DNA from 3 places in the Sphingomonas sp. CFBP 13714 genome. Region 3 is predicted to be linked to each of the others. Evidence: riboswitches for the same ligand, from Rfam matches in the RefSeq annotation. Region 3 holds a riboswitch; each other region holds the start of a gene.
What was found. A riboswitch is a leader RNA that binds a small molecule or an ion and turns the genes downstream of it on or off. The one in region 3 is predicted to bind cobalamin.

Region 1: another riboswitch for cobalamin. It lies ahead of cobW (cobalamin biosynthesis protein CobW); the one in region 3 lies ahead of IFT54_RS09160 (TonB-dependent receptor plug domain-containing protein).
Region 2: another riboswitch for cobalamin. It lies ahead of IFT54_RS11565 (TonB-dependent receptor); the one in region 3 lies ahead of IFT54_RS09160 (TonB-dependent receptor plug domain-containing protein).

What each region holds. Positions count from the first base shown of each region.
Region 1 is NZ_JACYVG010000006.1:205,214-215,757, reverse strand. It holds gene IFT54_RS15075 (ComEC/Rec2 family competence protein) at 1-1,514, shown strand, start outside; gene lexA (transcriptional repressor LexA) at 1,541-2,272, opposite strand; gene IFT54_RS15065 (molybdopterin molybdotransferase MoeA) at 2,341-3,525, opposite strand; cobalamin riboswitch at 3,763-3,975, shown strand; gene IFT54_RS15060 (HoxN/HupN/NixA family nickel/cobalt transporter) at 4,155-5,192, shown strand; cobalamin riboswitch at 5,353-5,569, shown strand; gene cobW (cobalamin biosynthesis protein CobW) at 5,707-6,756, shown strand; gene cobN (cobaltochelatase subunit CobN) at 6,762-10,061, shown strand; gene IFT54_RS15045 (cobalamin biosynthesis protein CobG) at 10,058-10,544, shown strand, end outside.
Region 2 is NZ_JACYVG010000004.1:287,017-297,560, forward strand. It holds gene IFT54_RS11560 (catalase) at 1-1,617, opposite strand, end outside; cobalamin riboswitch at 1,836-2,076, shown strand; gene IFT54_RS11565 (TonB-dependent receptor) at 2,326-4,416, shown strand; gene IFT54_RS11570 (hypothetical protein) at 4,544-5,677, shown strand; gene IFT54_RS11575 (hypothetical protein) at 5,790-6,074, opposite strand; gene IFT54_RS11580 (ATP-binding protein) at 6,305-7,858, shown strand; gene IFT54_RS11585 (response regulator transcription factor) at 7,855-8,451, shown strand; gene IFT54_RS11590 (hypothetical protein) at 8,475-8,846, shown strand; gene IFT54_RS11595 (DUF2779 domain-containing protein) at 8,905-10,311, shown strand; gene IFT54_RS11600 (endo-1,4-beta-xylanase) at 10,449-10,544, shown strand, end outside.
Region 3 is NZ_JACYVG010000003.1:284,191-294,734, forward strand. It holds gene IFT54_RS09140 (ABC transporter ATP-binding protein) at 1-95, opposite strand, end outside; gene IFT54_RS09145 (FecCD family ABC transporter permease) at 89-1,084, opposite strand; gene IFT54_RS09150 (ABC transporter substrate-binding protein) at 1,152-2,000, shown strand; gene cobO (cob(I)yrinic acid a,c-diamide adenosyltransferase) at 1,997-2,596, opposite strand; gene IFT54_RS09160 (TonB-dependent receptor plug domain-containing protein) at 2,596-4,554, opposite strand; cobalamin riboswitch at 4,737-4,969, opposite strand; gene IFT54_RS09165 (HpcH/HpaI aldolase/citrate lyase family protein) at 5,028-5,852, opposite strand; gene IFT54_RS09170 (MaoC family dehydratase) at 5,849-6,301, opposite strand; gene IFT54_RS09175 (acetyl/propionyl/methylcrotonyl-CoA carboxylase subunit alpha) at 6,301-8,136, opposite strand; gene IFT54_RS09180 (hypothetical protein) at 8,133-8,618, opposite strand; gene IFT54_RS09185 (carboxyl transferase domain-containing protein) at 8,623-10,224, opposite strand; gene IFT54_RS09190 (isovaleryl-CoA dehydrogenase) at 10,256-10,544, opposite strand, start outside.

The DNA of each region.
Region 1 (10,544 bases), on a different contig from region 3:
CGGCGGTCGCCGCGACGATGCTGATCGTGATGCGGCTGCTGGCGCTCAGCCCATGGCTCGCGCTGCACACGCGACTGCCACTGATCGCCGCGCTTGCCGGTGCCGCAGCGGCGATCGGCTACACCGTGCTGACGGGCAGCCAGGTGCCGACGATCCGCTCCTGCGTCGCGGCGTTGCTGGTGCTGGTCGCGCTGGCGATGGGGCGCGAGGCGATGACGTTGCGGCTCGTCGCGACGGGAGCGATCGCGGTGATGCTCGCGCTGCCCGAATCGCTCGCCGGGCCGAGCTTCCAATTGTCGTTCGCCGCGATCACCGCGATCATCGCGCTGCACGAGCATCCCGTCGTCCGTGCCACGTTCACGCCGCATGACGAGGGCCGCAGCAGACGCCTGTTGCGCGGCGCCGCGTCGCTGCTGCTGACCGGGCTCGTTGTCGAGGCGGCGCTGATGCCGATCGCGGTTTATCATTTCCACAAGGCCGGGCTGTACGGCGCGGTCGCCAATATCGTCGCGATCCCGCTGACCACGTTTGTCGTGATGCCGTTCGAGGCGCTGGCGCTGCTGCTCGACACGATCGGGATTGGCGCGCCCGCCTGGTGGCTGGTCCAGCATGCGCTCGACGCGCTGCTGTGGCTCGCGCGCGGCGTGGCGCATGCACCGGGCGCGGTCCGCGCGCTGCCGGCGGTGCCCGACGGGGCGTTTGCGCTGATGGTCGTTGGCGGGGTGTGGATCGCGCTGTGGCGGACGCGGTGGCGACGGATCGGAATGCTGCCCTTGGCGATTGGCGCGATCTGGGCGCTGACGACGCCGTCACCCGATATCCTTGTGACGGGCGATGGGCGTCACGTCGCGGTCCGGACCGCCGCCGGGCTCGCGCTGCTCCGCGATCGGGCGGGGGACTATGTCCGCGATACACTGGCGGAGAATGGCGGGGTCGATGGTGAGCCGCTACTGCTGGCGGATCAGCCCGACGCGCAGTGCAGCCGCGACCTGTGCCTGACCGATGTCGTCGCGCGGGGGCGGGCGTGGCGTGTGCTGGCAACGCGGAGCGTTTACCGGGTGCCGATCGCCGAGATGGTTGCCGCCTGCCAGCGCGCGGACATCGTCATCAGCGAGCGCGAGCTGCCGCGTAGCTGTACGCCGCGATGGCTGAAGCTCGATCGATCGGTGCTCGCGCGCACCAGGGGGATCGCGTTGACGTTGACCACGGGGCGGATGGTGACGGTACTCAATCCGGGGGACCGGCACCCGTGGCGCGATCCGCCGACGCTGGCGCGGCCAATGCGACGGTTCGGGGCGGCGGGCGATCAGCATGGGCTGGCCGGGGGGGGCGGCGTCGGTCCGGTTTCGGGTGCCGGCTCGGGGGTGGTCAGAGCGATAGGTCGCGACTGGGTATGTCGGGTCATGATCCTGCGAAGGTGGGGCCTCCGATTGGGAGGGCCGCAATTCCGAAACGCGGACGATGGTGCCTGGGGCCGTTGGTCACGAACGCCACTGCCGGTTGCGTGGCGGTGACGACCGCCAGCGCCACCCGGCATTCGTCAGTCGTAGCGGCGCAGGATACCCGACAGCTTGCCCTGAACCCGGACCTGTGCGGGCGCATAACGCTGGGGGTCATAGGCGCGGTTGGCCGGGTCGAGCCGGACCATTGCGCCTTCGCGGCGGAAATATTTCAGCGTCGCTTCGCTGTCCTCGATCAGCGCGACCACGATTTCGCCGTCGCGGGCGATCTCGGTACGGCGGATCAGCGCATAATCGCCGTCGAGGATGCCGGCTTCCACCATCGAGTCCCCCGAAACCTCCAGCGCATAATGCTCGCCGGTGCCGAGCAATGCGGCCGGAACGGCCAGCATCGAACTGCCTTCAAAGGCTTCGATCGGGACGCCGGCGGCGATCCGGCCGTGCAGCGGGATCTCGACGACGTCGTTCGCCGCGATGCGGGCTGGCGACGCGGGCGTGGCGCTGGCCGTGTTCGGTACCGATACGGTGTCGGCAGATGCCGCCGCCGCCGCCTTCGACCCTGACTTCGTCGTCGTCTGCGCGATTGCAGCCTCGGGACGCTCGGGCATCCGCAGCACTTCGAGCGCGCGCGCCCGGTTGGGCAGACGCCGGATGAAGTTGCGCTCCTCGAGCGCGCTGATCAGGCGGTGTACGCCCGATTTCGATTTCAGTTCGAGCGCGTCCTTCATCTCCTCGAACGAGGGCGACACGCCCGTCTCGGCAAGGCGGTCGTTGATGAAGCAGACAAGCTCGTGCTGCTTGCGCGTGAGCATAACGGTTCTCCGTCCGGAACAGACGAGGAACTTCTATGGAACACTTGCAGCTTCGTCAAGCGGTGACGTCACGCGATGACGAGGATTTCCGCCGAGTCGCCCGCCCTTGCCGCCGGCGCGTCGCCGTCGCGGACGATCAGGCAGGACGAGCGGGCGAGCGTCAGCAGCATCGAGCTGTCCTGGATGGTCGAGGCATAGGCGCGACCGTCGCGCAGTTCGGCGCGCATATAGTCGGTCCGCGACTGGTTGGGCGGAAGATCCTCGCCGAGCAGCGCGTGCGTCGTCTGCGGCAAGGGATCGCGCGCGCCGAGCATGTGCGCGACGACGGGGCGGACGAACAGGATCGCGGTGACGAAGGCGGAGACGGGATTGCCCGGCAGGCCGAGCAGCATTGTCCGGCCAAGCGTGCCCGCCATCATCGGCTTGCCCGGGCGCAGGGCGATCCGCCAGAAGTCGATTGCCCCGCCGGCCGCCTCGATCGCGGGGCGGACGAGGTCGTGATCGCCGACCGACGCGCCCCCCGTGGTCACGAGCAGATCGGCATCGACCCCGGCAAAGGCGTCACGCAGCGTGTCGAGCCGGTCGGGGAGGATTCCGAGATCGATAATGTCGACGGGCAGATCGGCAAGCATCGCGGCGAGCATGATGCCGTTCGATTCCGGCAGCGGGACGGGATCGTTCGTCGAGCCGGGCGGAACGAGCTCGTCACCCGTTGCGGCGACCGCGACGCGCAGCCGGCGGCCGACCGACAGCGTGCCGTGTCCGCCGGTCGCAGCGACCGCGATGCGCGCGGGCGTCAGCCGATCGCCGGCCGCGATCAGCCGGGTGCCGGTCGCGAAGTCGAGCCCCTTGCGGCGTGTGTTGCGTCCCTCGAAGGCGGGGCCTTCGCCGTCGAGCATCAGCCGGTCGCCGTCGCGTGCGGCCTCTTCCTGGACAAGGACGGTATCGGCGCCGGGCGGCATCGCCGCGCCGGTGAAGATGCGCGTCGCCTGTCCCGCGCCGACTGAACCGGTGAAGGGGCGGCCGGCCGCGCTCTCGCCGATGACCGTCCACGGCCCGGGCAGATCTGCGTAGCGGATCGCATAGCCGTCCATCGCCGAAAGGTCGGTCGCGGGCTGGGTGCGGCGGGCTAGAATGGCCTCCGCCGCCCAGCGACCCATCGCCGAGCGCAGCGGCACGGTTTCGGCCGGCACGCGCGATGCCATGGCGAAGAGGCGGGACTGGGCTTCGGCGACGGGGACGAGAGGGCGCATGCGGGCTCCGTTCAGCGGGGCGATGAAGGTCTGCGCTGCTCGCACGATTGCCGCGGGGCGGAAAGCGGGCAACGCCGCGACCGGCAGGACACCGGTCGGTTACGCGATCAACGTACGAGGTAAGGCAGACGTTGCGGTGAGATGGGACGACATGCCCTGCGTTGCGTCGCGCGCAAATCCTGTCGTCAGCGCAGGCAAAACGCGCTAGCCCTGTGGCGCAGGTCCGACGCAAGCCGGATCCGCACAGATCGCGTCGGTGCCCCTCGGGGCTTGAATGGGAATGCGGTGCGGGGTTTGCCCCAAGACCGCGGCTGTCCCTGCAACTGTAAGCGGCGAGCGACACGCACGCGCCCCCTGCGACGGGGGCAGCCACTGGGCCGATGGCCTGGGAAGGTGTGCGTCGAGCCTTGACCCGTGAGCCAGGAGACCTGCCGGCGTCTGGTCGCTCTTGTCCCGGTCCAGGGGGTGGCCGAGGCACGGTGAACGCCGTCTGAGCGACGACCATGCGGCGGGGGCCGCATCGGCGACGCATGCCGGCCGCTCAGGGCGTCCGGTCGGCGCGCGTCCCGGTCGTTCGCGGCAGGCCCCCGTCCTCGTCGGACGCCGGGGATGTGCCAATGACCAAGATCATGACCGGGCGGACCGCCGGTCGTTCGACGCGACACCGGATCGGCTGGATGTTCGCGATGCTGGTGGCGGCCAACATCGCCGCCTGGGGATGGGCGTTCGCGCTGTTCCAGGCGCAACCGCTGATGCTGGGTACCGCGATGCTGGCCTGGGGGCTGGGGCTGCGCCATGCGGTCGACGCCGATCATATCGCGGCGATCGACAACGTGACGCGCAAGCTGATGCAGGACGGGCAGCGGCCGATCGGGGTCGGCTTCTGGTTCGCGGTCGGCCATTCGGGGATCGTCCTGATCGCCGCGGTCGCGATCGCGCTGACCGCGAGTGCGCTGGCGCAGTTCGAGGCGTTCAAGCAGGCGGGCGGGGTGATCGCGACACTGATCTCCGCGCTGTTCCTGTTCACGATCGCGGCGATGAACCTGATCATCCTGCGATCGGTGTGGCGGACCTTCGGCCATGTCCGCGGCGGGGGGCGCTATGTCGAGGAGGATCTCGACCTGCTCCTCGGCAATCGCGGGCTGCTCGCGCGGCTGTTCCGGCCGATGTTCCGGCTGGTCACGCGCAGCTGGCACATGGCGCCGCTCGGCTTCCTGTTCGGGCTGGGGTTCGACACCGCCACCGAAGTCGCGATCCTCGGCCTGTCGGCGAGCCAGGCCGCGGACGGGCTGTCGATCGGCACGGTGCTGGTGCTGCCCGTGCTGTTCGCGACCGGCATGGCACTGGTCGACAGTGCCGACGGGGTGGTGATGCTCGGCGCGTATGAATGGGCGTTCGTGAAGCCGATCCGCAAGCTCTATTACAACATCACGATCACGCTGATCTCGGCGATCGTCGCGATCGCGATCGGCGGGATCGAAACGCTCGCGCTGCTGGCGTCGAAGCTGGGCCTCAGCGGGGGCGTGTGGGACGTTGCCTCGGCGCTGGGCGAGAATTTCAACGGGCTGGGCTTTGCGATCATCGCGCTGTTCGTGGCATGCTGGGTGCTGAGTTTTGCGATCTACCGGTGGAAGCGGTTCGACGAGATCGAGGTGGTTCGGGGGTAACGAGCTGCGTCGTCATCCTGGGCTCGACCCGGGACCCAGGGCCAGGCAGCGCATTACGCGTGGCTCTGGGTCCTGACTTTCGTCGGGATGACGGAGGTCAGGTGCATTGGCACAGTCGCCAAACTCCTCTAAACCCAACCTCGAGGTTTGGTTCTACCGAACCTCGACAGATCGCGCCGGTGCCCTTCGGGGCTTGAATGGGAATGCGGTGCGGGAGCTTTGCCTCCCAATGCCGCGGCTGTCCCTGCAACTGTAAGCGGTGAGCGAGACGCACAGGCCCCCGATGCGGGGGCAGCCACTGGGTCACGGGACCTGGGAAGGCGTGCATCGAGCTTCGACCCGCGAGCCAGGAGACCTGCCAGCGTCATGGTCGCTCTTGCCTTGATCCAGGGGATGGTCGCGGCACGGTACTCCGTCTGAGCGACGAACGCGTGCGGCCGTCAGGTCGTGCGCGCGTGTGGCTGCGGGCGTGCGTCCGTCCGTGGCTGTCGTTCCAACGCCCGGAGAGTATCGCATGACCGACCCCCAGCCGACCCTGGCCAAGATTCCCGTTACCATCGTCACCGGATTCCTCGGCGCGGGCAAGACCACGCTGATCAGCCACCTGATCCGGAATGCCGGTGGCCGGCGGCTCGCGGTGATCGTCAACGAATTCGGCACGCTCGGCATCGACGGCGACATCTTGAAGGGGTGCGCGATCCCCGATTGCCCGGCCGAGAATGTCGTCGAGCTCGCCAATGGCTGCATCTGCTGCACCGTCGCTGACGATTTCATCCCGACCGTCGAGACTTTGCTCGCGCTCGACCCGCGGCCCGACCATATCCTGATCGAGACGTCGGGGCTCGCCCTGCCCAAGCCCTTGCTGAAAGCGTTCGACTGGCCCGCGATCCGGTCGCGGATCACGGTCGACGGGGTGATCGCGCTGGCCGATGCGGAAGCGGTCGCCGCGGGACGGTTCGCGCCCGACCTCGCCGCGATCGAGGCGCAGCGCCGCGCCGATCCGAGCGTCGATCACGAGACGCCGCTCGCCGAGGTGTTCGAGGACCAGCTCGCCTGTGCGGATCTGGTGCTGCTGACCAAGGCGGATCTGGCGGGCGAGGCGGGGGTGGCTGCGGCGCGCGCGGTGATCGCGGCGGAATCCGCGCGTGCGTTGCCGGTGATCGCGCTGACCGACGGGGTGATCGATCCGCGCGTCGTGCTCGGGCTGAACGCGGCGGCGGAGGACGACATCGCCGCGCGACCGTCGCACCATGATGGCGCGGACGATCACGAGCATGACGATTTCGACAGCATGATCGTCGACCTCGGCGAGATCGCGGACCCGGCGGCGCTCGCCGCGCGGATCGAGACGCTGGCGCGCGACGCCGACATCCTGCGCGTGAAGGGCTATGCCGCGGTGACGGGCAAGCCGATGCGGCTGCTGGTGCAGGCGGTCGGTGCGCGGGTGCGGACGCAATATGACCGGCCGTGGCGTGCCGACGAGGCGCGACAGACTCGGCTGGTGGTGATCGCCGAGCATGACCGGATCGACCCCGCAAGGATCCGGGCCGCGCTTCAGGGCTGACGGCGATGCACGTCGTCTTCCGCGAAAGCCACGCGCTGGAGGAAAGTGCGATCCCGCAGGACCTCGCGCAGAGCCCGGCGGACCTTGTCGTCCTGTCCTTTTCTGACGGGGATCTCGGCGCGTTCGCGGCCGGGTGGCGGCGCGCGGCGGCGGGGGGGAGCCCGCTGCCGTCGCTCAGGCTCGCCAACCTGTCCGCGCTCACCCACCCGCTGTCGGTCGATACCTATGTCGAGCGGACGCTGGACGGTGGCGCAGGCACGGGGGCGAAGGGGATCGTGATCCGGCTGATCGGCGGACGGTCCTACTGGTCCTATGGGTTGCAGCAGGTCGAGGCGCTGGCACGGGCGCGGGGGATCGCGCTGGCGGTGCTGCCCGCGGACGGGCGCAGCGATGCGCGGCTCGATGCGGCGTCGACAGTGCCGGTGTCGACGCTGCGCCGGCTCGCCGCGCTGTGCGACGACGGCGGCGCGGTAGCGGCGCAGGCGGCGCTGGCGCAGATGGCGCTGGCGGCGGGGCTTTATGCCGGGCCGGTCGCGGGGGTGAAGACGGTTCCCGAGGTCGGTGGCTGGCAGCCGCGCGACGGGGTGACGTGCCCCGCGGCGTTCGCGATGACCGCGACGCGGCCGCGAATCCTGCTGATCTTCTACCGCTCCTACCTGACCGCTGCCGACCTCGACCCGATCGAGGCGCTGCATACCGGGCTGGGTGCGGCGGGGTTCGACGTCGTCGGGCTGTTCGCGCCGTCGCTGAAGGCGCCGGGCGTCGCGGGGTGGCTCAGGCGCTGGGTCGTCGCGCTCGCCCCGGCGGCGATCGTCAACGCGACTGCCTTTTCGGGCCGCGGCGCGGACGACACATCGCCGCTCGACGGGGCGGGGGTGCCGGTGTTCCAGGTCGCGCTGGCGACGTCGGATCGTGCCGCCTGGGCGGGGTCGACGCGCGGGTTGTCCCCCGCCGACCTGGCGATGCACGTCGTCCTGCCCGAAGTCGACGGACGCCTGTTCGCGGGCGTCGCAAGCTTCAAGGAGGACGGCGTCCGCGACGACGCTCTCGGCTATGTGCGGCGCGAGCACCGGGCCGAGCCCGAGCGGATCGCGGCGATCGTCGCGCGCGTCATCGCGTGGGTGCGTCTGGCGGAGCGGCCGGTCTCGGAACAGCGGCCCGCGGTCGTGCTGTCGACCTATCCGGGCAAGGACTATCAGATGGCGCATGCGGTCGGGCTCGACGCGCTGGCGTCCGCGGACGCGATCGTCGAGGATCTGGCGGCGGCGGGCTATGCGACCGGCGGCGCGGCGCCGCAAGCGCTGGCCGAGGCGCTGGCGACGGGGCGGATCGCGTGGCCGGTCGCGGCGTATCGTGCGGCGCTTGGGGGCTTGCCGGCCGTGTTGCGCGATGCGCTCGAGGAAAGCTGGGGCGCGCCCGAGGACGATCCGGCCTGTATCGACGGCGCGTTCGAGTTCGCGGGCGTCGAGCGGGGGGGCGTGGTGATCGCGCTCCAGCCCGAACGCGGGCGCAGCGCGGCGCGGGTCGGGGAGTATCACGACCTGTCGCGCTGTCCCCGTCATGCCTATGTCGCCTTCTATCTGTGGCTGCACGCGCGGGGGAGTGATGCGCTGATCCATGTCGGCGCGCACGGGACGCTCGAATGGCTGCCGGGCAAGGCGGTCGCGCTGTCGGGAGAATGCTGGCCCGAGGCGCTGACCGGGGCGATGCCGGTGCTCTATCCGTTCATCGTCAACGATCCGGGCGAGGCGGCACAGGCACGGCGGCGTATCGGCGCGGTGACGATCGGCCATGTCCCGCCGCCGGCCGCGACGACGCGCAGCGGCGCGGGGCTGGGGCGGCTCGAATCGTTGCTCGACGAGTTTTCGACCGCCGACGGGCTCGACCCCGCGCGCCGCGACCGGCTGCAGCGCGACATCGCCGACGAGGCGCGCGCGACCGGGCTGGCGGCGACGCTGCGGCTCGACGAGTCGACGAGCCAGGCGGAGGCGATCACCCGGATCGACACGTTCGTGTGCGACGTGAAGGAGAGCCAGTTCGGCGACGGGCTGCACGTCTATGGTCGCGGCGAACAGGGCGAGGCCGAGCGCGACGGGCTGCTGAACGCGTTGCGGGGCAGGCGGATCGCGGCGGGGCCGTCGGGCTCCCCGTGGCGCGGACGCAGCGACGTCCTGCCGACCGGGCGCAACCTGTACGCGACCGACGCGCGCGCGGTGCCGTCGCGCGCGGCGCATGCGCAGGGCGTGCGGCTGGCCGACGAGTTGGTCCGCCGGCATCTGCAGGACGAGGGCGACTATCCGCGCGCGCTGGTCGTCGACCTGTGGGCGTCGGCGACGATGCGGACCGCGGGCGAGGAGTTCGCGATGGCGCTCCATTTGCTCGGTGCGGAGCCGGTCTGGGATCATGCGTCGGACCGCGTCACGGGGGTCGAGATCCTGCCGTTGGCCAGGCTCGACCGGCCGCGGATGGACGTGACGCTGCGCGTATCAGGGCTGTTCCGCGATGCGTTTCCCGCACTAGGCCAGATGTTCGGGCAGGCGGTGCGCGCGCTGGCGATGCGCGACGAGCCCAGCGACTGGAATCCGTTCGTCTGCACTGCCGTCGGTGCGCGGGTCTATGGGCCGGAGCCGGGTCGCTACGGGCTCGGGCTCGGCGATGCGGGCGAGACGTACGGCGAGGCGGCGCGGGCGGCGGCGGGTGCGGCGTGGCTGGCGGCGTCGAGCCACGCGCTCGATGGGCCGGGCGACGACATCGCGACGCGGTTCGATCCGGCGGGGATCCGCGACCGGGTCGCCGCCGCCGACGCGTTCGTCCATGTCCAGGATTTGCCCGAGACCGACCTGCTGCTTGCCGCGGATTATGCCGCGCACGAGGCGGGGTTCGCGGCGGCGCAGGCGGTTGCCGGGGGTAAGAGCGCGGCGCTGTATCATCTCGATGCGCGCGATCCGGAACGGCCACGCGCGCGGTCGCTGGATGAGGAGGTTGCGCGCGTCGTCCATGCGCGCGCGGCGAACCCGGCCTGGGTCGAGGGGATGATGCGGCACGGGTTTCGCGGGGGCGCGGAGATCGCCGCGACGCTCGACCATATGGCGATGTTCGCGCAGCTGGCGCGGGTGGTGTCGCCCGAGCTGATCGATCTCTATTATGATGCGACATTGGGGCGCGACGCGGTGCGTGCATTTCTGGAGAGCGCAAACCCCGCGGCGCTGGCGGCGATGACCGCGCGGTTCGCGGCGCTGCACACGGCGGGGCTGTGGCCGACGCGGCGCAATTCGATCCTCGCACAACTCGTGCTGCCGGCATGAGCGCGTTCGTCGTCAAGGGATGGTGCCCCGATGCGTGGCGGCCGATGGCGGCGGGCGACGGGCTGCTGGTGCGGATCCGCCCGCCGCTCGGCCGGCTGACGCGCGCGCAGACACTCGCGCTGTGTGATGCGGCAATGGCGTGGGGAAATGGCGAGATCGACGTGACCAGTCGCGCGAATCTGCAGATGCGCGGTGTGACCGAGGCGGGCTGGCGGGGGCTGGTCGAGGCGTTGCTGGCGGGCGGGCTGATCGATCCCGATCCGGAGCGCGAGGCGCGCGGTGCGATGCTGGTCGCGCCCGACTGGCGGGATGGGGACGACACGCAGCATATCGCCACCGCGTTGCGCGAGCGGCTGTCCGACCTGCCGGTGCTGCCTGGCAAGGTTGGCTTTGCGATCGATGCCGGCGCTGCACCGGTGCTGACCCGCGCGCCCGCCGATTTCCGGGTCGAGCGCGTGGTGGACGGCAGGTTGGTGGTGCGCG
Region 2 (10,544 bases), on a different contig from region 3:
TGCCAGGCGCGTGCCGAAGTCCTTGTCGGCCTGGTAGAAATAGCTGACCATGATCGTCTTCGTCCGTGCCGACGTCACGACATTGAGATCACCTGCCAGGTTGGTCACCAGATCCGCCTTGTCCTGCGGCTTGAGCGCCCGGTAGAATTCGCCCGCCTGGGCGAAGTTGTTGGTCTTGGCGATCGGCTTCGCATCGACGGTCGCATCGATGCCATAGGGCGCGGCGCGGAAGCGGGCATCGGTCGACTTTGCCGCGGTCGCCGCCGGGAAATAATTCACGTCGGACGCGCGGTTGCTATGGTCGAGCTGGCCGTCCTGGTAATTGTTGACGACACTCGCGAGCGGACGATTGACCGGCAACTGCATCGCGTTGGCGCCGATGCGATAGCGCTGCGTGTCCGAATAGGAGAACAGCCGACCCTGCAGCATCCGGTCCGGCGACGCCTCGATCCCCGGCACGAGGTTGGCGGGTGCGAACGCCGACTGCTCGGTATAGTCGAAGAAGTTGGTCGGCACCTTGTTGAGCGTCATCTCGCCGATCTTGCGGAACGGCACGCCCAGCCATTCCTTGGTGTCGTCGAACGGATTATAGTCGAGCTTGGCGAACGCCGACGCCGACATCGTCTGCACCATCAGGTCCCAGACGGGGAAGTTGCCCTTGCCGATCTCGCCATAGAGATCGTCGGTCAGGTAGTTCCAGGTCGCGGTCGCGACCTGCGCGCCGTTCAGGTTGCGCACGCCCTGGCGGCTGATCCAGCGGAACTTGGCGAACACCGTTTCGCCCTTGGCATTCACCAGCTTGAAGGCATGGACGCCGTTGCCGTCCATCGTCCGGTAGGATGCCGGCGTACCAAGGTTCGAATAGACATGCGCGAGCATGTTGGTCGCCTCGGGCGTGGCCGAGAAGAAGTCGAAGAAGCGATTGGGGTCCTGCTTGTTCGTCACCGGCGAGGGCTTGAGCGCGTGGATCATGTCCGGGAACTGGATCGCGTCGCGGATGAAGAAGATCGGCAGGTTGTTGCCGACCAGATCCCAATTGCCCTGATCGGTGTAGAATTTGGTCGCAAAGCCGCGCGGATCCCGCATGCCCTCGGGGCTGCCCGAGGGGTGGATCACGGTCGAGAAGCGGACGAACACCGGCGTCTGCTTGCCGGGCATGAACAAGGATGCGTTGGTGATGCTCGAAATGTCCGCGGTCGCGGTGAACACGCCGTGGGCACCGGTCCCGCGGGCATGGACGACGCGCTCGGGCACGCGCTCACGGTCGAAGCGTGCGAGCTTCTCGATCAGCGTCGTGTCCTCAAGCAGGACGGGGCCAAGGTCGCCCGCCGCCTTCGAGTGGCGGTTCTCGCCGATCGGCGCGCCATTGTCGCGGGTCATCTGCGGTGCGGCGGCACTGGCTGAATCACCCTTGGCTTCAACGGTGCCGGCCACACCGGCCTGCGCCAGCGCGGGCTTGCCGGCGCTGGACGGTGCCGCCGCGGTCGTCATGCGGGTTTCCGCCTGCGTCTCGGCCGGCGCCACCGTCTGCGCGGCAACCGGCTGAATCATGGCACCCGCCGATGTCGCAGCCAGCAGCATCGCCGTCACGGCCTGACGGCTCTTCACGTTCTTCATCTCGATCCCTTAATCCTGCATGCCATCAGCGTGGCATCCCCGCACAGAGCGTGCGGCACCCCCGCCTCCTGATCGAGGACGCGCATCGCGCCAAACGGAGCTTCTGGATCACAGCAATCGAGCAGGACGATCGAGCCGCCATCGCGGTGCTCGCCGGACGATTGCCGAACGATCCTGACCGGGGTAGACCGGCGCCGCTGACCTGTTCGATCCGAGCAGGGCGGCATGATCGCGTCGGTGCCCCGAAAGGGGCTTAAAAGGGAACGCGGTGAGGGTGGTTTGCCACCTGAAGCCGAGGCTGTCCCTGCAACTGTAAGCGGCGAGCGCGATGCATTTCGCTTCTTCCTGCAAAGGAAGGAGCAGCCACTGGGCCAGACGTTTCGTCATGAGGGCCTGGGAAGGCCGTGCATCGTGTGATGACCCGTGAGCCAGGAGACCTGCCGGCGTCTGGTCGCTCTTGCCTGGCCCAGGGGGTGGCCGCGGCACGGTACTCCGTCGAGCGACGACGTGTGCGGTGGGGACCGCACGGGCATGCGTGCCGGTCGCAATCGCGTCCGGCTGGCGCGGATGTCGGCCGTTCGCGGGAGGTCCCTGCCGGGTTCGCTAGACGCCCGGGGGATTACCGTAATGCCGTTCCTATTGTCTCGCCTCGCGCTCGCGGGGGCTATTCTTTCGCCTGTCTTCGCAGCACAAGTCCACGCCCAGTCCGTGCCGGATCCCGATACCAAGGACATCCTGGTCGTCGGACAGCATGCCCAGGACACGCTCACCACGCCGAATGCGACCGGCAGCCGCCTGGGCCTCACGCCGCTCGAGACCCCCGCGACGCTCTCGGTCATCGATGGCGCCACGATCCGCGCGCGTGGCGACCTGTCCGTGATCGACGCGACGAGCCGCGCACCGGGCATCAGCAACGCGGGCAATCCCGGCAATGGCGGCACCGCACTCGCCGCGCGGGGGTTCAGCGGTCAGGGCTCCGTGCTCCAGCTCATCGACGGCATCAGGCTGTTCCCGGCTGCCGGCACGATCACCTTCCCGACCGATCCGTGGATGGTCGAGCGGATCGACATCCTGAGCGGCCCGGCCTCGGTGCTCTACGGCCAGGGCGCGCTGGGCGGCGCAGTGAATGTCCTGATGCGCAAACCCGATACGCAGCGGACGCATGTGGAGGGGGAGATCGGCTATGGCTCGCAGGACAGCTTCCATCTCGCGGCGGGCGCAGGGGGGCCGATCACCGAGCGCCTCTCCTACCGCATCGACGGCAGCTATCGCCGATCGGACGGCTATGTCGATCGCGGCCAGTCGCGCAGCCATGCCGTGTCGGGCACGCTGCGCTGGGCACCGACCGACACGCTCGTCGTCACCGCGCGGGACGATTATGGCGACCAGAAGCCGATGCGCTATTTCGGTACGCCGCTGATCGACGGTCGGCTCGACGACCGCATCCGGGAGCGCAACTACAACACACGCGACGGCGTCATCCGCTACCGGGACAACCGCACCAGCCTGCAGGTCGACTGGACGCCGAGCGATGTGGTCACCGTCAGCAACCAGGCCTATCGCCTCAGCTCCAAACGCTCCTGGCTCAATCTCGAAACCTATTGCTGGGTCGCCGCAGACGGGGTCTGCGCCAACGGCAGTGGCAACACCGGCACACCCGGTGGCATCCTGCGTACCGACATGACCGGGATCGTCCACGACCAGACGCAGTGGGGCGATCAGGGGAGCGTGACGTTCAGGACGGACGTCGCCGATGGCGTCGGCAACGACCTAGTCATGGGCTTCGACGTCAACCTCATCAAACTGACCTACTCCCACAATTTCGGGTCTGACCCGCAGGTTTCGGAGGTCGATCCCTTCGCGTTCGATCCCGGTCTGATCATCGACACGCAAGGCATCGCACCGCGCTATCGCACGCGCACGACCGAATATGCGGTCTTCGCCGAGGACCGGCTGAAGCTCGGAACGCACGTCTCGATCGTCGGTGGCGTCCGCTTCGAGCGCGACACGATCCGCCGCTGGTCGATCGACTATCCGGGCGGCGTCAGTACCGAGACGTTCGCGCTCGACAAGCGGCTGCACAATCTGACCTGGCGGGTGGGGAGCGTTTATCAGCCGATCCCGACGGTGTCGCTCTATGCGCAATATGCCACCGGCGTGGACCCGCTGGGGACGCTGACGACCTATTCGACCGGGCAGGTGCAGTTCAGCAACGCGGTTGGCGACCAGGTCGAGGTCGGCGCCAAGGCGGTGTTCCTCGACGGTCGCGGCACCGCCACCCTCGCCGCCTACCGCATCGTCAAGAAGCGCCTGCTGGCACAGCTGACCCCGACGAGCCCGGTCGAGCAGGTCGGCCAGCGATCGGCCAAGGGTATCGAGGCTGCGGTATCGCTCGATCTGCCTTACGGTGTCGGGATCGATGCGAACGGCAGCATACTCGACGCGACGTTCGACGACTTCGTCTCCGGCGGCACGCGCTTCGATGGCAATACCCCGCCGGACGTACCCGAGACGCTCGCCAATCTCTGGCTGCGCTGGAACGCGACGCACGCGCTCCAGGCGCGCGCCGGGCTGCGCTACGTCGGACGACGCTATTCGGACAATGCGAACAGCTTCCGCGTCCCCAGCTACACCATGGTCGATGCAACGCTCTCCTATGCAGTGACGCCACGGCTCGCGGTCGACATCCACGGCTACAACCTGTTCGACCGGGACTATGCGATCAGCACGTACAGCAATCAGCAATGGGTCCTCGGTCGTCCCCGCGCCGTCGACGTCTCGCTTCGCGTCGGTTTCTAGCGCGCCCCGTGACCGGCAGCCCGCGGGACGGGCCGCCGGCGATGTCGCCCCCCGGGAAAACCCCGGATAGCCGGTCGCGCGCGCGTCCGCCTAAGCCGCATGGCCACCCCATGAGGAGACATTGCGCATGCCGTTTTACCGGGCTTCCGAGCTGTTTACCCTGCGTCCCGTGCCGCCCACGCTCGGCAAGCCGGCATGGATGAACCTGCGCGCCGTGCCGCGGGCACCCTGGGCGGGGGAGCCGGAGGCACTGCGCGGGCCCGGCATCTACGGCATGTTCCATGACGACCGGCTCGTCTATGTCGGCCTATATGCCGGCAAGGCCGAGCGGCCCTTTGGCGGATCGGTCCTCGAGCGCTGGGAGAAGCACGTCACCTATCAGACGCTGCGCTCGCCCTATGTCACCTTCGCCCGTCGGCATCTCAAGCATCTGCATGCGCTCGCCGCCGCAGAGCCCAACGGACCGATCGAGACGATCGTCGCGATGCTGGCACTGAACGGCGATGAAAGCCCGCTTCTCCAGCGCAAGGGCGGCAGCTGCACCTTCGCCAAGGCGCAGCTCGCAGCCGCACATTGGGATGTGTTCGGGCCGGGGAACGAGGCCACGATGCTCGATCACCTCGGCTTTACCTATCTCCAATTGCCGCGCGACCTGGCCGCGTCCGTTCTCCCCGAGCCCGGGCAGCGGCCGAGCGCATGGGTGAAGAAGCACTGGCTTGCGCCGATCGAGCGGGACCTCATTGCCGCGTTCATGCCGCCCTGCAACGACGGCACCGAACCCGGCGACGCGCCAGCGGTCGATCCGGTCGCGTTCGAGGAGCGGCTCGCCCGGCTGCTCGCCGACCGCCCCGCACCCGCCGTCGAGGATCTGGCCGGAGAGAGCGAGGCCGACGATGAAACCGACGGCGACGAGGAAGCGCTGCGCACCGAACCGACCGCCGCACCGAACGAGCGCGAGGCGCTGCTCGACGATCTCGCCCGGCTCTGCCCCGGCGCGCTGGAGATCTATTATACCGACGTTCCCGATCTGCGCATCCGGCCGCGCTCGCACGCACGCCGGGTGCTGCTGAACGTCTTTGCACATGGCGGCGGGCTCGCCTGCAGGACCAAGGCAAGCGTGGCGGCCTGCCGCGCGCTCGGCTTCGATGCGGACGACGCGCCGGCGGGCGTGTCGATGAGCGCGGCGTTTCCGATCGACCTGTCCCGCCACTCTGCGGCGGATCTGTTCGCAGTCGCCGGTGCCGCCCTCCCCGGCGACTGACCAGCCGGTCGGGGGGCCGGCCATTGCCTGATGTGCCCTGGCGAGCCACAAGCCCGTCAGGGCACCTACCCTGCTGCGCAGACATTCCGGTTCCGCGTCTAAGCGCGGTTGCCTACGGATCGCTCCAGCGCCTGGCCCCCCACAGGATCAGATCGCGGCCGACGAATATGACGCACACGTCGCCGATGGCAAACGCCAGGCCCAGCCATGTCCATCCATGGGATAGCAGCAATGCGGGCCACGCGATGGCGAGCAGAATCAGTATCACGCCGATCGGCCGCGTCAGGCGATTCCACCACTGCCGCGGCACGACCTGATGGCTGTAGACGATGACGCTGCCATCCTCCTGGTACCAGAGCTCGCGCACCTCGTGAATCGGATCAGGTCCTTCCGTCATCGTACGGCTGCGCCCGTTACGCGGTGACGATTCCGCGATCGCGAGACACTATGGGCTGGCATCGATACATTCCCGGGGCTGGCTCGCGATCATCATGGCCATCGCCGCCGCGCCGAAAACCCGGGAATTTCCCCGATGGCCTATCGGCGCCGGATGCGGCTAGGCAGCCCTTAATGCCGCTGCCTCCCTCTCCGCCCCGCCTCTCGATCGGTGCCGTAGCCGGCAAAACAGTGCCACGACTGGCCGACCTTCCCTGGCTCATCGGCTATGCAGCGGCGTTCGCGGCCGCGCACCAGGCCGCGGCAGGCTGGGGCGGTCAGGGCTTCTACTCGCTGCTCTATCCCGCCGCGGGCGTCAGGCTGGCGCTGCTGTGGAGCCGTGGCCCGCGGCTGACGCTGGCGGTGATGGCGACGGAACTGATCGTGCAGACGATCGCCGGCATCATCGTTCCGGGCCAGGCCGGCTGGCTGACCGCGGCAAACGGCGTCGCCCGGCCCGCGCTGACCTATGGCATCGTCGTCTGGCTGGTCCGCCACGTCGCGGCGCGGTCGCAGTCGAGCCTCGGCGTCGCGCCGATGCCGCTCGGCCTCGCCGCAGTCACCGCGCCGGTCGCGGCGACCATCGCGGCGCTGCCCTGGACCTTGTTCAGTCCCGAATTGACGGGCGTCTCGGGCCTGCGTCAGACGGTGGCATCGCTGACGGGCTTTGTCGTCGGCGACCTGCTCGGCGTGTTGCTGATCGCCCCGCCCTTGCTCTGGGTGGTCCATGCGGGGCAGGACCGACCCCGGGCACTGCACCGCCCGACGCTGCGCCAGCTTGCCGGACTGGCCGAAGCGGCCATCGTCCTCGGCGCAGCGATCGCCGCGAGCACGCTGCTGGCGGAGATCGGGCTGGGCGTCCCCGCCGCCCCGGCGCTGCTCGCGGTCGCCTGGATCGGTTTGCGTTTCGGCCGCACCGCAGGCTGGTGCGCGATCGTGATCGTGGCGGCGATCGTCCTGCCCTTTACCGCGACCGACCTGCCCGTCGCCGAACGGCTCGCCTTGCACATGAGCCTCGCATCGATCGTCGTCGTCGGCTACCTCGCGGGCAGCTTCGCCGATGCGCAGGCGCGGGCCCAGAGCGACCTGTCGCGCCGCGACCGCATGCTGTTCCAGGCGGAACGGCTGAAGACGTTGCGCGCAATGTCGGTGGCGGTGATCCACGAGATCAGCCAGCCGCTTTCGACGCTGGCGATCGAGGCCAAGCACCTGCACGAGATCACCGTCGCCGCCGATCCGGACATCGCCCAGACCGCCGCGCTGATCGACCGCAAGGCGGCGGCGCTGTCCACGCTGGTCCGCCGGCTGCGCCGTTTCGGCGGTCGATCGGTCGACGAACCGAGCGCCCTGCCCCTGTCCGCGCTGGTCGAGACCGTCACGGCATTGACCCGTGCCGAGGCCAGGGCGGCGCGGGTCGTGGTTGAGGTTTCGCCCATCGATCCCGACCTGGTCGTCTTCGGCCAGGAGATTGAACTCGCGCAGGCTGTCGTCAATCTCGTCCGCAATGCGGTGCAGGCGTGCGACGGTCGTGTCGCGCTCTCTGCCCATCAGAACGACGACCGGGTCGTGGTCATGGTCGCGAACCGCTGCCCCGATCGGCGGGAAGCACGCCCCGGCATGGGCGTCGGGGCGCTCGTGGCGCGGGCGATCGTCGAAGCCCATGGCGGCTCGGTGGAGCGTGTCACGCACGCCGACGGCACCATCTGCGCGACGCTATCCCTCCCGCGCCCCGGAGCCGAGCCATGACACTCCCCGCCAATCAGCCGGATCGTGCCGCCGTCTATGTCGTCGATGACGACCATGACCTGGGCGCGGCTGTCGCACGGCTGCTCTGCCGTCACGGTCATGCCGCCGAACCCTTTCTCGACCCGGTCATGCTGCTGTCGGTCTACGCAGAAGCACCGGCGCTGTGCATCGTCACCGACATCATGATGGGCGACCTCGACGGCTTCGGCTTTGCCGACCGCGTGCGAATGATCGACCCCGCGGTTGCGATCGTCTTCATGACCGCGTGGCCGACGACCGCGAATGCCGTGGATTCGGTGCGGCGCTATGGCGGCCTCGATTATCTGGAAAAGCCGCTCGACGAAACCCGCCTGCTCAGCGCGGTTGACGAGGGGGTCGCATGGTCCCGGCGCCAACGCAGCATCCGCGCACGAACCGCAGCCCTGTCGGCGCGCGAACGTCAGGTGTTCGACCTGCTCGTGCAGGGACATAGCAACAAGGCCGTTGCCGACATCCTCGGGCTCAGCCCCAAGACGGTCGAAGATCACCGCGCGGCCATCGTCGCCAAGACCGGTACCAACGGTCTTGCCCAGTTGATCGCGCTCGCGCGGTGACCGCATCCTTTGACGGAGGTTTCATGCCGACTACCACGGCGATCGACGAGACGATGATCGAACGGGCCATTCTCGACCTGCTCAAGACCCGCCGCGAGATCTATCCGTCGCATATCGTCGGCGAATTGCGGCGCAGCCATGCGGGACTGCCGTTGGACCGCACGCGCGACGTGCTCGAGCGCCTTTTCATCGAACGACGCGTCGCGCGATTATGGCATCGCTACATGCTCCCGGCGGACGTCGAGGCGGTCCGCGCCAAGTGGCTCGGCCTGATCGAACGCCAGTCCGAACGGATCGACGCGGTCGCGGTCGATCCCGCAACGTCGCGCGACGCGCGGGATCTCGTGATGCGCTGGGACGGATGGTCGATGGAGGGGTGTGATTTTGTCGCCTGACACGCTCTCGCCATCGCGCCTCGCCGCGTTCGAGCGGTGCCCGCGGCAATTGTGGCTGATGACGTTTCGGCCCGACAGCGCAGGCTCGATGAACGATGCCGCCGATCGTCGGGCGACCGCGCATGCGATTGCTGCCGAGGCGCGGCGGCAAATGCCTGACATGGTCATGATCGACCCCGCCTCCGGTCGATCGGCAGCGTCAGCAGCGACCGACGCAGCGATTGCGACGCGCCAGACCATCGCGGGCGCGCAGTTCTTCCACGACGGCGTGAAGGCGATCGTCGATATGCTCGAACCGGATGGCGACGGCTGGCGCATCATTGCCGTTCGCGGTTCGACCAAGGCAAAGCCGGACCATCTCGCCGCGCTCGCGACTCAGGCCTGGGTCGCCGCCGCCAACGGCCTCCGCATCACATCGGTTCACGTCCGCCACCTCGATCGGGACTTCACGCTGGACCGCTCGGGGGATCGCGGTGGGCTGTTCGTCGATACCGACGTGACCGCGCTGGTTGCGCCGATCGTGGCGACACAAGGCGCGCGCATCGGTGCGGCCAAGGCCTTGCTTACACAAAGCGAACCTGCGGCGATCGTCGGCGATCACTGCCACGCGCCGTACACCTGTGTCTTCACCGACTATTGCCACGCAGGTTTGCCGGCGGGTCCGTACTGGCCCGTGACGATCCTGCCGCGCGGCGCAGGCAAAGCGTTCCTGCGCCGCGGCATCGACGACCTGACGCTCGTCCCAGTCGAGGATCTGCGCTCCGACACCGACCGCCGCGTCCACCGCGCCACGATGACCGGTCAGGTCGAGCATGATCCCGCGGGCGCTGCGCAGGCGATGGCCGACTGGTCGTATCCGCGCATCTGGCTGGACTTCGAAACCGTCAGCAACGCGTTGCCGGTCTGGCCCGGCTGCTCGCCCTACGAGCAGGTGCCGTTTCAATTCGTCGCGGATGTCGAAGCCGCTGACCACGGCATCGTACGACACGAGTTCCTCGACCTGAGCGGCGACGATCCGCGTCGCGCCTGTGCCGAGGCGCTTGCCGCACTGCCACGGACCGGCGCGGTCATTGCCTGGCACGCCCGTTTCGAACGCGACGTCGTGCTGCGCCTCGCGCGTGCCTATCCCGATCTCGCCGCCGTGCTCGACGATCTCGCCGCGCGCATCGTCGATCTGCTCCCCGTCACCCGCGACCATTGGTACCACCGGGACCAGCGCGGAAGCTGGTCGATCAAGGCGGTCCTGCCGACGATCGCACCGCATCTCGATTATGCCACGCTGGCCGTACGGGACGGCGGCGACGCGGTCGCGGCGTATCGCGAAGCGGTCGACGTCGCATCTACGCCAGAGCGCCGCGCCGAACTTGATACCGCCCTGCGCCTCTATTGCGGCCGGGATGTCGAGGCGATGCGGGTCGTTGCAGAACGGCTGATTGAACCGGGCCCACCTTCCCCCGTTGCATAGACACGTCCAGGGCCCTCTTGCCACCGAACCGTTGCGTCTTCGGCCATCCAGTTTGCATATCAAACCAGAGGCTTCGGGATTGACCTGGTGCGGAGAAGCCGTCAGCGTTAGCGCTATCATAAAAGAGAGGATGTGCTGTGGAAATTACGCGACGCACCGGGCTGGCGATGCTGACGGGTCTTGCCGTATCGGCCGGCGCCCGTGGAACGGCCGCACCTGCACCGACCGGCCTG
Region 3 (10,544 bases):
ATGAGCGCGCCGCCCTCTGCCGAGAAACTGACATCGTCGACCACGACCCGCCCTGCACGGCGGACGCTGAGGCGGTCCGCGGAGAGGGCTACCATAGCCGCCGCTCGCGCATGAGGTGCACGAGGAACACCGGCACGCCGAGAAACGCAGTAACGACCCCCAGCTTGAGTTCGTTCGACGTCGGGATCACGCGTACCAGCACGTCCGCAAAGGTCAGCAATGCAGCACCGCCCAATGCGGAGGGGAGCAGAATCGTCGATGGCGAACGATCGGTCATCGGCCGGACGAGATGCGGAACGATCAGGCCGATGAACCCGATCGCGCCCGATACCGCGACCGCCCCGCCAACCCCGATCGCCACCCCGACCAGCATCCGCATGCGCGTCCGACGCAGATCGACGCCGAGCGCGCGCGCACCGTCTTCGCCGAGCGTCAGCGCGTCGAGCGCATGGCCGTCCCAGGCGACCAGCACCATGCCGAGCGCGATACAGGGCAGCGCCAGCGCGACATGGCTGAACGACCGGTCTTCGAGCGACCCGAGCAACCAGGTCATAATCTCCATCGCTGCAAACGGGTTGGGGGACAGGTTCAGCGCCAGACTGACCCCCGCGACGGCCAGCGTTCCAACCGCAATCCCCGCGAGGATCAGTGACAAGGCGCTTTGCGACCCGGCCGCCAGCACGAACAGCAACCCCAGCGCCGCGAACGCCCCGGCGATCGCCACGATCGGCAGCATCGCCGGATGAAGCTCCGCCAGCCCGAAATACAGCGCGATCACCGCGCCCAGCGATGCGCCGTTCGACGCGCCCAGCACCGATGGCTCGGCCAGCGGATTGCGCAGGAATCCCTGCAGCGCAGCACCCGACAGCCCCAGCATCGCGCCGACCGCGAGCCCTAGGATCGCGCGCGGCAGCCGAAGTTCGAACAGGATCGCGCGTTCGATCGGATCGCCCTGCCCGCTGAGCGCCCGCACGACATGCGCCAGCGGGATCGCCGCGCTACCCACCGCGACCGACGCGGCGCCGGCCAGCACCGCAAGCAGCGCGAGGCCACCGACCAATCGCGCACGCGTCACGCGTCCCATAGTGCCAGATCCCACCGCATCGATTTCCGCCTAGCGCATAAGCGCCCGCTGCGGCAGGGTTTTGCGCATGCGCGGCCGCCGTCTCCTGACCATCCTGATGATCGCTGCCGCCGGCGCACCTGCCGAGGCGGCGGCGCCTCGACCGCCGGCGCGTATCGTTTCGCTCAACCTGTGCGCTGACCAGTATCTTCTGGCGCTGGCCGACCCCGCGCAGATCGTCGCACTGACCCGGTTCGCGCGTGATCCGAACATGTCCGCGGCCGCCAACGCCGCGCGTACCATCCCAGTCAGCCGTGGCAGCGCCGAAGACGTCCTGATGCTCCGCCCCGATCTCGTGATCTCCTCGCCGTTCCGACGCCAGACGGTCGCCGCAGTTCTCGCCGGCCGGAACGTCGCGACGCTCGATCTGCCCCCCGCTGACAGCTATACCGCGATCGTGACGCAAGTCCGGCAGGTCGCCGCAGCCATCGGGCACCCCGATCGCGGCGAAACGCTGATCCGCCGGATGGACACCGCGCTCGCACGATTGCCGCGCGCCCCGGGAGGTGGTCGTACGGCGGCCTATTATCAGCGTCGGGGTTTCCTGACCGGTACCGGCACGCTCGTCGACGAACTGATGCAGCGTCTCGGGCTGGCCAATCTCGCGACCCGGCTCGGCAAGCCGGCACTTTCGCAACTGTCGCTCGAACAAATGGCGCTGGCACGCCCGGACTATCTCGTCGTTGCGAGCGCCACCGACCGCGTGACCGATCAGGGCACCGAAATGCTGCATCATCCGATTCTCGACGGGATTCCCCGTCTGCGCATCCCCGAGGCGTGGACCGTCTGCGGAGGTCCCGCCTATGTGCTGGCCGCGCAAAGCCTCGCGGCGCAGTTGCGCACGCAGCGTCCAGCTAGTCCTCGCCGCGACCGTTAGAACTCAACGCCGGCCTGGGCCTTGACCCCGCCCCGGAACGGATGCTTGACCTGCCCCATCTCGGTGACGAGATCCGCCGCGGCAATCAACGCCTCGGGCGCGTTGCGTCCCGTCGCCACGACATGCGTCATCGCCGGTCGCGCCGCGAACCCCGCAAGCACCTCGTCGAGTGGCAGATAGTCATAGCGCAGGACGATGTTGATCTCGTCGGCGATGACCATCGCATAGCTCGGGTCGAGGATCATTCGGCGGACCTCGTCCCACCCTTCGCGCGCCACCGCGATATCGCGGGCCCGATCCTGCGTATCCCAGGTAAAGCCCTCGCCCATCGGCTTGAATTCGACCAGATCGGGAAAGGCGTCAAAGATGACCTTCTCGCCGGTCGTCATCGCACCCTTGACGAACTGTACGATCCCGACCTTTCGCCCATGCCCCATCATCCGCACCGCCATGCCAAGCGCCGCGGTGGTCTTGCCCTTGCCCGGTCCGGTGTGGACCATCAGCAGGCCCTTCTCGATCGTCTTGGCCGCGACGATCTTGTCCTGGACGACCTTCTTCTTGGCCATCCGCGCCGTGTGCTCCGCCTCGCTCCGCATCAGAATGCTGCCTTCACGCCGACATAGGCGCCGCGCCCCTGGCCAACATAGCTGAACACCTCCTCGTACCGCTCGTCGAACAGGTTTTCGACCCGACCGAAAACCGACAGCCCGGGCGTCAACTTGTACGCCGCGTTCAGGTTGACGAGGACATATTCCTGGAGCGAGACGCGGACCGGGACATAGCTCGGATCGGTATAGGCGTCGTCCTGCTGCCGGCCATTATACCGAACGGTGAGCGTTGCCGAGGCGCGCTGGTCGCGGCTGAACGCAGTCATGTTGACGCTGCCGATATGGTTGGGTCGCCGGATCTCCACGCCCCCGTCCTCGCGCGCCTTCAGATAGGTATAGGCGAGGTCGAAGCGCAGCTGCGGAATTGGCTGGGCTGTAGCAAACACCTCGACGCCATGCTGCGTCGATCGCGTATTGCGGTTGCCGGGCGTCGCGACGAAGTCGGGGGCAGGATAGGTGGTAAAGATCTCGTTCGTCAGCCGACTGTCGAAATAGGTCGCGCCGATCGTCGCACGATCCCCCCCGAAAGCCTGTTCGACCCCGGCTTCCCACCCCTTTGACTTTTCGGGCTTGAGGTTCGGATTGCCGATGTAACGACCGTCGGAATAGCCGAAGAGATCGAAGTAGCCGGGGTTCTTCACGCCGGTACCGTAGGCACCGCGCACCCGCGTTCCGGTCGCAAAACGATAGCTCGCCTGCGCGCGGTAGGTGGTGGTGTCGTCGAACCGGTTATTCTCGTCGCGCCGCACCGATCCGCCGATCGCTAGCGCGTCGTCGATCACGACGTCATACTGTCCGACGATCCCGACATTGTCGGTGTGCCGCCGCCCTGTGAAGACGAACTCCGAAGGGACCGGACTAAGCGTCTGAAATTCCTCACGCTCGACATCGACTGCGGCGGTCAGCCGATGCCGGATGCGATCGGTGCCGAACCGGAAGGCGCTTTCGAACGATCCCTTGTACCGGCGTCCCTTGTTGCCGAAGCTCAAGGCATCGTCGACCAGCGCCCGGCGTGTCGTATCGGCAAACTGGCCGCTGAGCGCATTCGTCCAGCGGCCATCCGCCAGCGCGAGTTCGGCGCGAACCAGCCCGTAATATGCCTCGACCGTGCTGCGCGCGCCTGGCGTATCGACGATCGTGCCGAACTGCGGGCCGCTCAATGCCGTGTCGTTGCTGTCGGCATCGGTATAGCTGTAGCGCCCGACGCCCGTGACCTTCAGCGTGTCGGTCGGCGACCAGCTGAGCTTGCCCGTCGCGCCGACGCTCTTCGCGCCGATGTCGCGCGATCCGCCCCGTGCGGTCGGCGTGCCGTCGGTGAGGTAGGTCGAGCTCGATAGCGCGTAATCGAGATTGCCCGCTACGCCCGCGACCCGGGCGCCTCCCGAAAACGTGCCGAACGATCCCCCTTCGGCCCGTAGTGATACGCCCGGGGCCTCCGCGCCGCTCAGCGTGAGATACTGGATGACGCCGCCGATCGCGTCGGACCCGTACAGCGCCGATTGCTGGCCGCGCAGCACCTCGACCCGTGCCGCCTCGTCGGCAATCAGCGTGCCGAAGTCATATTCGCCCTGATAGGGATCGGACACTTCGATCCCGTCGATCAGCACGAGCACGTGATTGCCCTCCGATCCGCGGATTCGGACCTGCGTCGTCCCCCCGACCGCGCCGGTCCGGCTGACCGCCAGTCCGGGAACGTCGCGCAGCACGTCGGACACGATCCGGGTCTGCCGCTGGTCGAGCGTGGCGGCGTCGAGCACCGTCACCGACGCCCCGAGCTGATCGGCGGGAACCGCGTCCCCCGATCGCGATGCGGTGATCACCAGCTCGGCGCCGCCCCCTGCCGCCTCGCCCGTCGCCGCAGTAACCGGATCAGGCTCGGCCGCGGCCGGCGATGCAAAGGCCGTGGCGGTGGCGAGCGCCACAAGCGAAACGAAAATTCTGGTCATGAAACGATACCCCCGGCGTCACGAGCGACCGGCCGGGGCCTGCCGTCCGATGCTACGGACAGCCGGCGCAACGCTTGGGGTGTACGCCGAACCGCACCCGCCACGCGCACCGATGCGGCCCCCGCCGCATGGTTCGTCGCTCAGACGGAGTACCGTGCCGCAGTCATCCCCTGGACCATGGCAAGAGCGACCGAGCGCCGGCAGGTCTCCTGGCTCGCGGGTCGACGCCCGGTACGCGACCTTCCCGGGCCCTGCGCTTGCGCTCAGGCCTAGTGGTCGTCCCCTCGTGACGAAGGAACATGCGCACCGCACTCACCGCTTACAGTTGCAGGGACAGCCGCGGCATGAGGAGGATCGCCTCCCGCACCGCATTCCCTTTGAAGCCCCGAGGGGCACCGACGCAATCTGCGACCCCGGCCTTCACCGGTCTCGCAGGGCGACGGTAGCGCAGAAATTTCCTGCCGCCAATGGGCCTAGAGCCGCGCGAGGATCGCCCGCGCCTGACGTAAGTGCGGCGCATCGATCATCCGCCCATCAAGCTGCAGCGCGCCCACCTCGGGAGCCGCTGCAAACGCAGCGACGACGGCGTGCGCATGTGCAACGGTCGCCGCATCCGGCGTGAACGCGGCGTTGATCGTGGCGACTTGCGACGGATGAATCGCCATCATGCCGGTAAAGCCGTCACGGCTGCCGCGCGCGGCATAGGCTGCCAGCCCGTCAATGTCCGCGATTGCAGGATAGACCGTCTCGATCGCCGCGACGTCCGCCGCATGCGCGCCGAACAGCAGCAGCGATCGGACGAGCTTATAGGGCTCGGTATAGGACCCGTCGTCCTCCCGACTGGTCGCCGCGCCGATCGCCGCGGGCAGGTCTTCGGCGCCCCAGGTCAGGCCGCATAACCGGCCGTTGACCCGCGCATATTCGCCCAGTGTGAAGATCGCGGCGGGCACTTCGGTCGCGATCGGCAGGATCGGCGGACAGTCATCGCCATAAGCCTCGACCAGCGCGAGGACGGTCGCGGGTCCGGTCGCCTTGGGCAGCATGATCGCATCGGCGCCCCTCGCCGCAGCGATATCGTCGTCCAGCCACCCCGAGTCGACGGGATTGATCCGGACCATCCGCACGACGTCGGTGTGGTCCTGCAACGCGGCCCGGACCGCCTCGCGGGCAACAGCCTTGCGGGAGAGCGAGACCGAATCCTCCAGATCGAGGATGATGGCATCGGCCCCGCTCGCTGCGGCCTTCGCAAAACGCTCGGGCCGGTCTGCGGGCACGAATAGCAGCGAGCGCAACCTCATGCCGACGTCCGCAGCAGCAGCGCCGAGCGAAGGCACTGACAGACGATCTCGTCACGCTGGTTGATCAGCTGGTGCATGAATGTGACGATCCCGGCGTTCGGGCGCGACCGGCTGGGCTTGAGCTCGGCGACCTCGGTCTCGGCGCGCATCGTGTCGCCGATAAAGACGGGTTTTGGATGCACGAGCTTGTCGTAACCGAGATTGGCGACGAGCGTCCCGAGCGTCGTGTCCCCCACCGACAGGCCGACCATCAGCGCGAAGGTGAAGGTGCCGTTGACGAGGATCTGGCCGAATTCGCTCGCCTTCGCCGCCTCCGCATCGAGGTGCAGCGGCTGCGGATTGTGCGTCATCGTCGAAAACAGGAGGTTGTCCGTCTCCGTGACAGTGCGGCGGATCTCATGGACGATCCGGTCGCCGATCGCCCATTGGTCGAAATAGCGGCCGGCCATCAATCATCCTTCTCGATACGTGCGAGCACCATGCCATCGCTCACCTGCCCGCCGTCGATCGCGGTCAGTTCGGCAACCGTCCCGTCGAATGGCGCGACGAGCGAATGCTCCATCTTCATCGCCTCAAGCGTCACGAGCTTCTGCCCCTTTGCGACACGGTCCCCGATAGCCACGTCGACCGCGATGATGCGTCCCGGCATTGGTGACAAGATCGCGCCATCCGCTGCCGCCCCCAGCGCCGCGCCAGACGCACGCCAGGGCCGCAACTGCCAGGTCTGCCCGGCATCGGAAACGAGGGTGGCATCGACCGGTGCATCGACGCCGCGACCGTCGAGATCGATCGTCACCGCGTCGTCGTCGAGCAGGAACCGCGCGGCCTTCAAAGGGGCCGCGTTGAGACGAAAACCCGCCATCGGCTCGGCGCGTACGACCGTGCGCGCGGCGTCGATCAGTGCTTCCTCGCTGGGCTGCGCCGGGGGCATCAGCGCCGCCCCCTCGCGCGCAATCAGCCCGGTATCTAGCGTTGCGGCGACGAAATCCGGGTGATCGAGTGCCTGAACGAGAAACCCCGCATTCGACCGGACCGGCCAGACGACCGCCTTGTCCAGCGCCTCCGCCAACGTCTCGCGCGCGGCTTCACGCGTGTCGCCCCAGGCAATCACCTTGGCGATCATCGGGTCGTAATAGGGCGAAATGTCCGCCCCCTGTTCGACACCCGTATCGACCCGCGTCGCATCACCCAGATCGAACGCCTCGAGCCGCCCGATCGACGGCAGGAACCCCTTGGCGGGATCCTCCGCATAGAGCCGCGCCTCGATCGCCCAGCCGCGGATAGCAAGATCATGCTGCTGCAGCGGCAACGCCTCGCCGCTGGCAATCCGCAGCTGCCACTCGACAAGGTCCTGTCCCGTGATTTCCTCGGTGACGGGATGCTCGACCTGCAACCGGGTGTTCATTTCCATGAACCAGATCCGATCGGCGCGCACGCCTTCGCTCGCATCGGCGATGAACTCGATCGTACCCGCGCCGACATAGTTCACGGCCTGTGCCGCGCGCACCGCCGCCGCGCAGATCGCCGCGCGCGTCGCATCATCCATGCCGGGGGCCGGGGCCTCCTCGATCACCTTCTGATGCCGGCGCTGCAACGAACAGTCGCGTTCGAACAAATGGACGACGTTGCCTTGCCGATCGCCGAACACCTGCACCTCGATATGCCGCGGCGAGAGGATATATTTCTCGATCAGCACGTCGGTATTGCCGAACGACGCAGAGGCTTCGCGCTGGCACGACGCGAGCGCGTCGGCAAAGTCGGCGGACGCATCGACGCGGCGCATACCCTTGCCGCCGCCGCCCGCAACGGCCTTGATCAGGACGGGGTAGCCGATGGCATCCGCCTCGCGCTGGAGCCGATCAGGCGACTGGTCTTCCCCCAGATAGCCCGGTGTCACCGGGACGCCGGCCGCCATCATCCGCTGCTTTGCGGTATCCTTCAGCCCCATCGCGCGGATGCTGTCGGGATCGGGGCCAACCCACAGGATCCCTGCGTCGAGCACCGCCTGCGCGAAGTCCGCATTCTCGGACAGGAACCCGTACCCCGGATGGATGGCCTCAGCGCCGGTTGCGCGCGCGGCGGCGATGATCCGTTCTCCGACCAGATAGCTCTCGCGCGCCGGGCTCGCACCGATATGCACCGCCTCGTCCGCGTGCCGGACATGCAGCGCGCCCGCATCGGCATCGGAATAGACCGCGATCGTGCGGATTCCCAACGCCCGAGCTGTGCGTATGATTCGGCAGGCGATCTCGCCGCGATTGGCGATGAGCAGTGATTCGATCATTGCGCGGGGCATCCGGTGGTCCGCTTGGACCAAGTGATGTTGAGGATCTTCCACCGGCCCGCTTCGCGCACCATGTCGAAATGGTCGATCCCGCAATGCGCGATCCGGCCGTCGATGGTGAAGACATAGGGCGACCATACCATCGCGATATCGCCATCGATATCCACGGCGGGATCCGTCAGGCGTTCCGCATATCGCTCCGGTCCGGGCTTCAGACCGGAGGCGAAGTCGGACCAGGCGGTCCGGCGGATGATGCGCGTGCCGTCGGCCTTTTCTTCCACGGCCGTAGCACCCCCATCGGGGCGCACCTGGGCGAGCAGTGCCTGGCCATCGCGGGCGGCCAACGCGGCGAACATCGCGTCGATCGGCACCATGACGCCGGCCTCCTCAGTCACCACGGCTGGCGGCAGGCCGGTGCCCTTGACGATCGGCTGGACCGGCGTGACCTGACCCGCGGCTAGCAGAAACGATAGCAGGATCATCGGCTTACATCCTGAACACACCGAACGCGGGGCGTTCGGCGATGGGAGCGTTGAGCGTCGCGGCGAGCGCGAGGCCGAGCACGTCGCGGGTCTGCGCGGGATCGATGATCCCGTCGTCCCACAGCCGCGCCGTCGCGTACCAGGGATTCCCCTCGTCCTCATATTTCTGACGAACCGGCGCCTTGAACGCTTCGGCCTCCTCCGCCGTCCAGTCGTCCGCGTCGCGGTGAACGGTGGCGAGGACAGAGGCCGCCTGTTCGCCGCCCATCACGCTGATCCGGCTGTTCGGCCAGCTGAACAGGAAACGTGGCGAATAGGCGCGTCCGCACATGCCGTAATTGCCGGCGCCGAAACTGCCGCCGATCAGCACCGTGATCTTCGGCACGGTCGCGGTCGCGACTGCCGTCACGAGCTTTGCACCATGTTTGGCAATGCCTTCCGCCTCATACTTCCCGCCGACCATGAAACCCGAGATGTTCTGGAGGAACAGCAGCGGTACCTTGCGCTGGCAGGCGAGCTCGATGAAATGCGCCCCCTTCTGAGCGCTTTCGCTGAACAGGACGCCGTTGTTGGCAAGGATCGCGACGGGGATCCCGTGGATATGCGCGAACCCGCACACCAGCGACGTACCATAAAGCGCCTTGAACGCATGGAATTCGCTGCCATCGACCAGCCGTGCGATCACTTCGTGCACGTCATACGGTGCCCGGACGTCGGACGGCACGACACCGTAAAGCCCCTCGGCGTCGTATTTCGGAGGGCGCGCCGGTTGCTGGTTCACCGTGACAGGGACCTGTGGCGGCAAGGTCGAGACGATGTCGCGAACGATCGTCAGCGCGTGGTCGTCCGACTCCGCGACATGATCGACGACGCCAGACCTGCGCCCATGCGTATCCGCACCGCCGAGGTCCTCCGCAGAAATTACCTCGCCCGTCGCCGCCTTGACCAGCGGCGGCCCAGCAAGGAAGATCGTGCCCTGCCCGCGGACGATGATCGTCTCGTCGGACATGGCCGGGACATAGGCGCCGCCCGCGGTGCAGCTTCCCATCACGCAGGCAATCTGCGGAATCCCCAGCGCCGACATCTGCGCCTGGTTGTAGAAAATCCGGCCGAAATGCTCGCGATCGGGAAACACCTCCGCCTGATGGGGCAGGTTCGCCCCGCCACTATCTACGAGATAGATGCACGGCAGGCGATTTTCCTGTGCGATTTCCTGCGCTCGCAGGTGTTTCTTGACAGTCAGCGGGAAATAGGTCCCCCCCTTCACCGTCGCATCATTGCACAGGATCATGCACTGGCGCCCGGCCACGCGGCCGATCCCCGCAATTACCCCTGCGCCGGGCACCGCGTCGTCATACAGGCCATTGGCGACGAGCTGGCCGATCTCGAGAAACGGCGAACCCGGATCGAGCAAGCGCTCGACCCGGTCGCGAGGAAGCAGCTTGCCACGTGCAACGTGCCGGTCGCGCGACCGGGCGTCCCCGCCGAGCGCGACGCGCGCAACGTCGTCGCGCAGGCGCTGGGCGAGTGCACGGTTGTGCGCTGCATTCGCCTGGAACGTCTCGGCGTCGACCGACAGCTTCGTATCGAGGACGGGACCGCTCACCGCTCACCCCGCCCCGATGTAAGCCGCGCGCTCATTGCATCACCTTGGGCGCGGCACCGATCAGTTCGCGTCCGATCAGCATCCGGCGGATCTCGTTCGTTCCCGCGCCGATGTCGAGCAGCTTGGCGTCGCGCATGAAGCGCTCGACCGGCCAGTCCTTGGTATACCCCGCGCCACCCAGGGCCTGGATCGATTCCAGCGAGACCTTCACCGCGCTCTCGCTCGCCAGCAGGATCGCGCCCGCCGCGTCGAACCGCGTCGTCTTGCCCGCATCGCACGACCGCGCGACGGCATAGACATAGGCGCGCGCGGAACTCAAC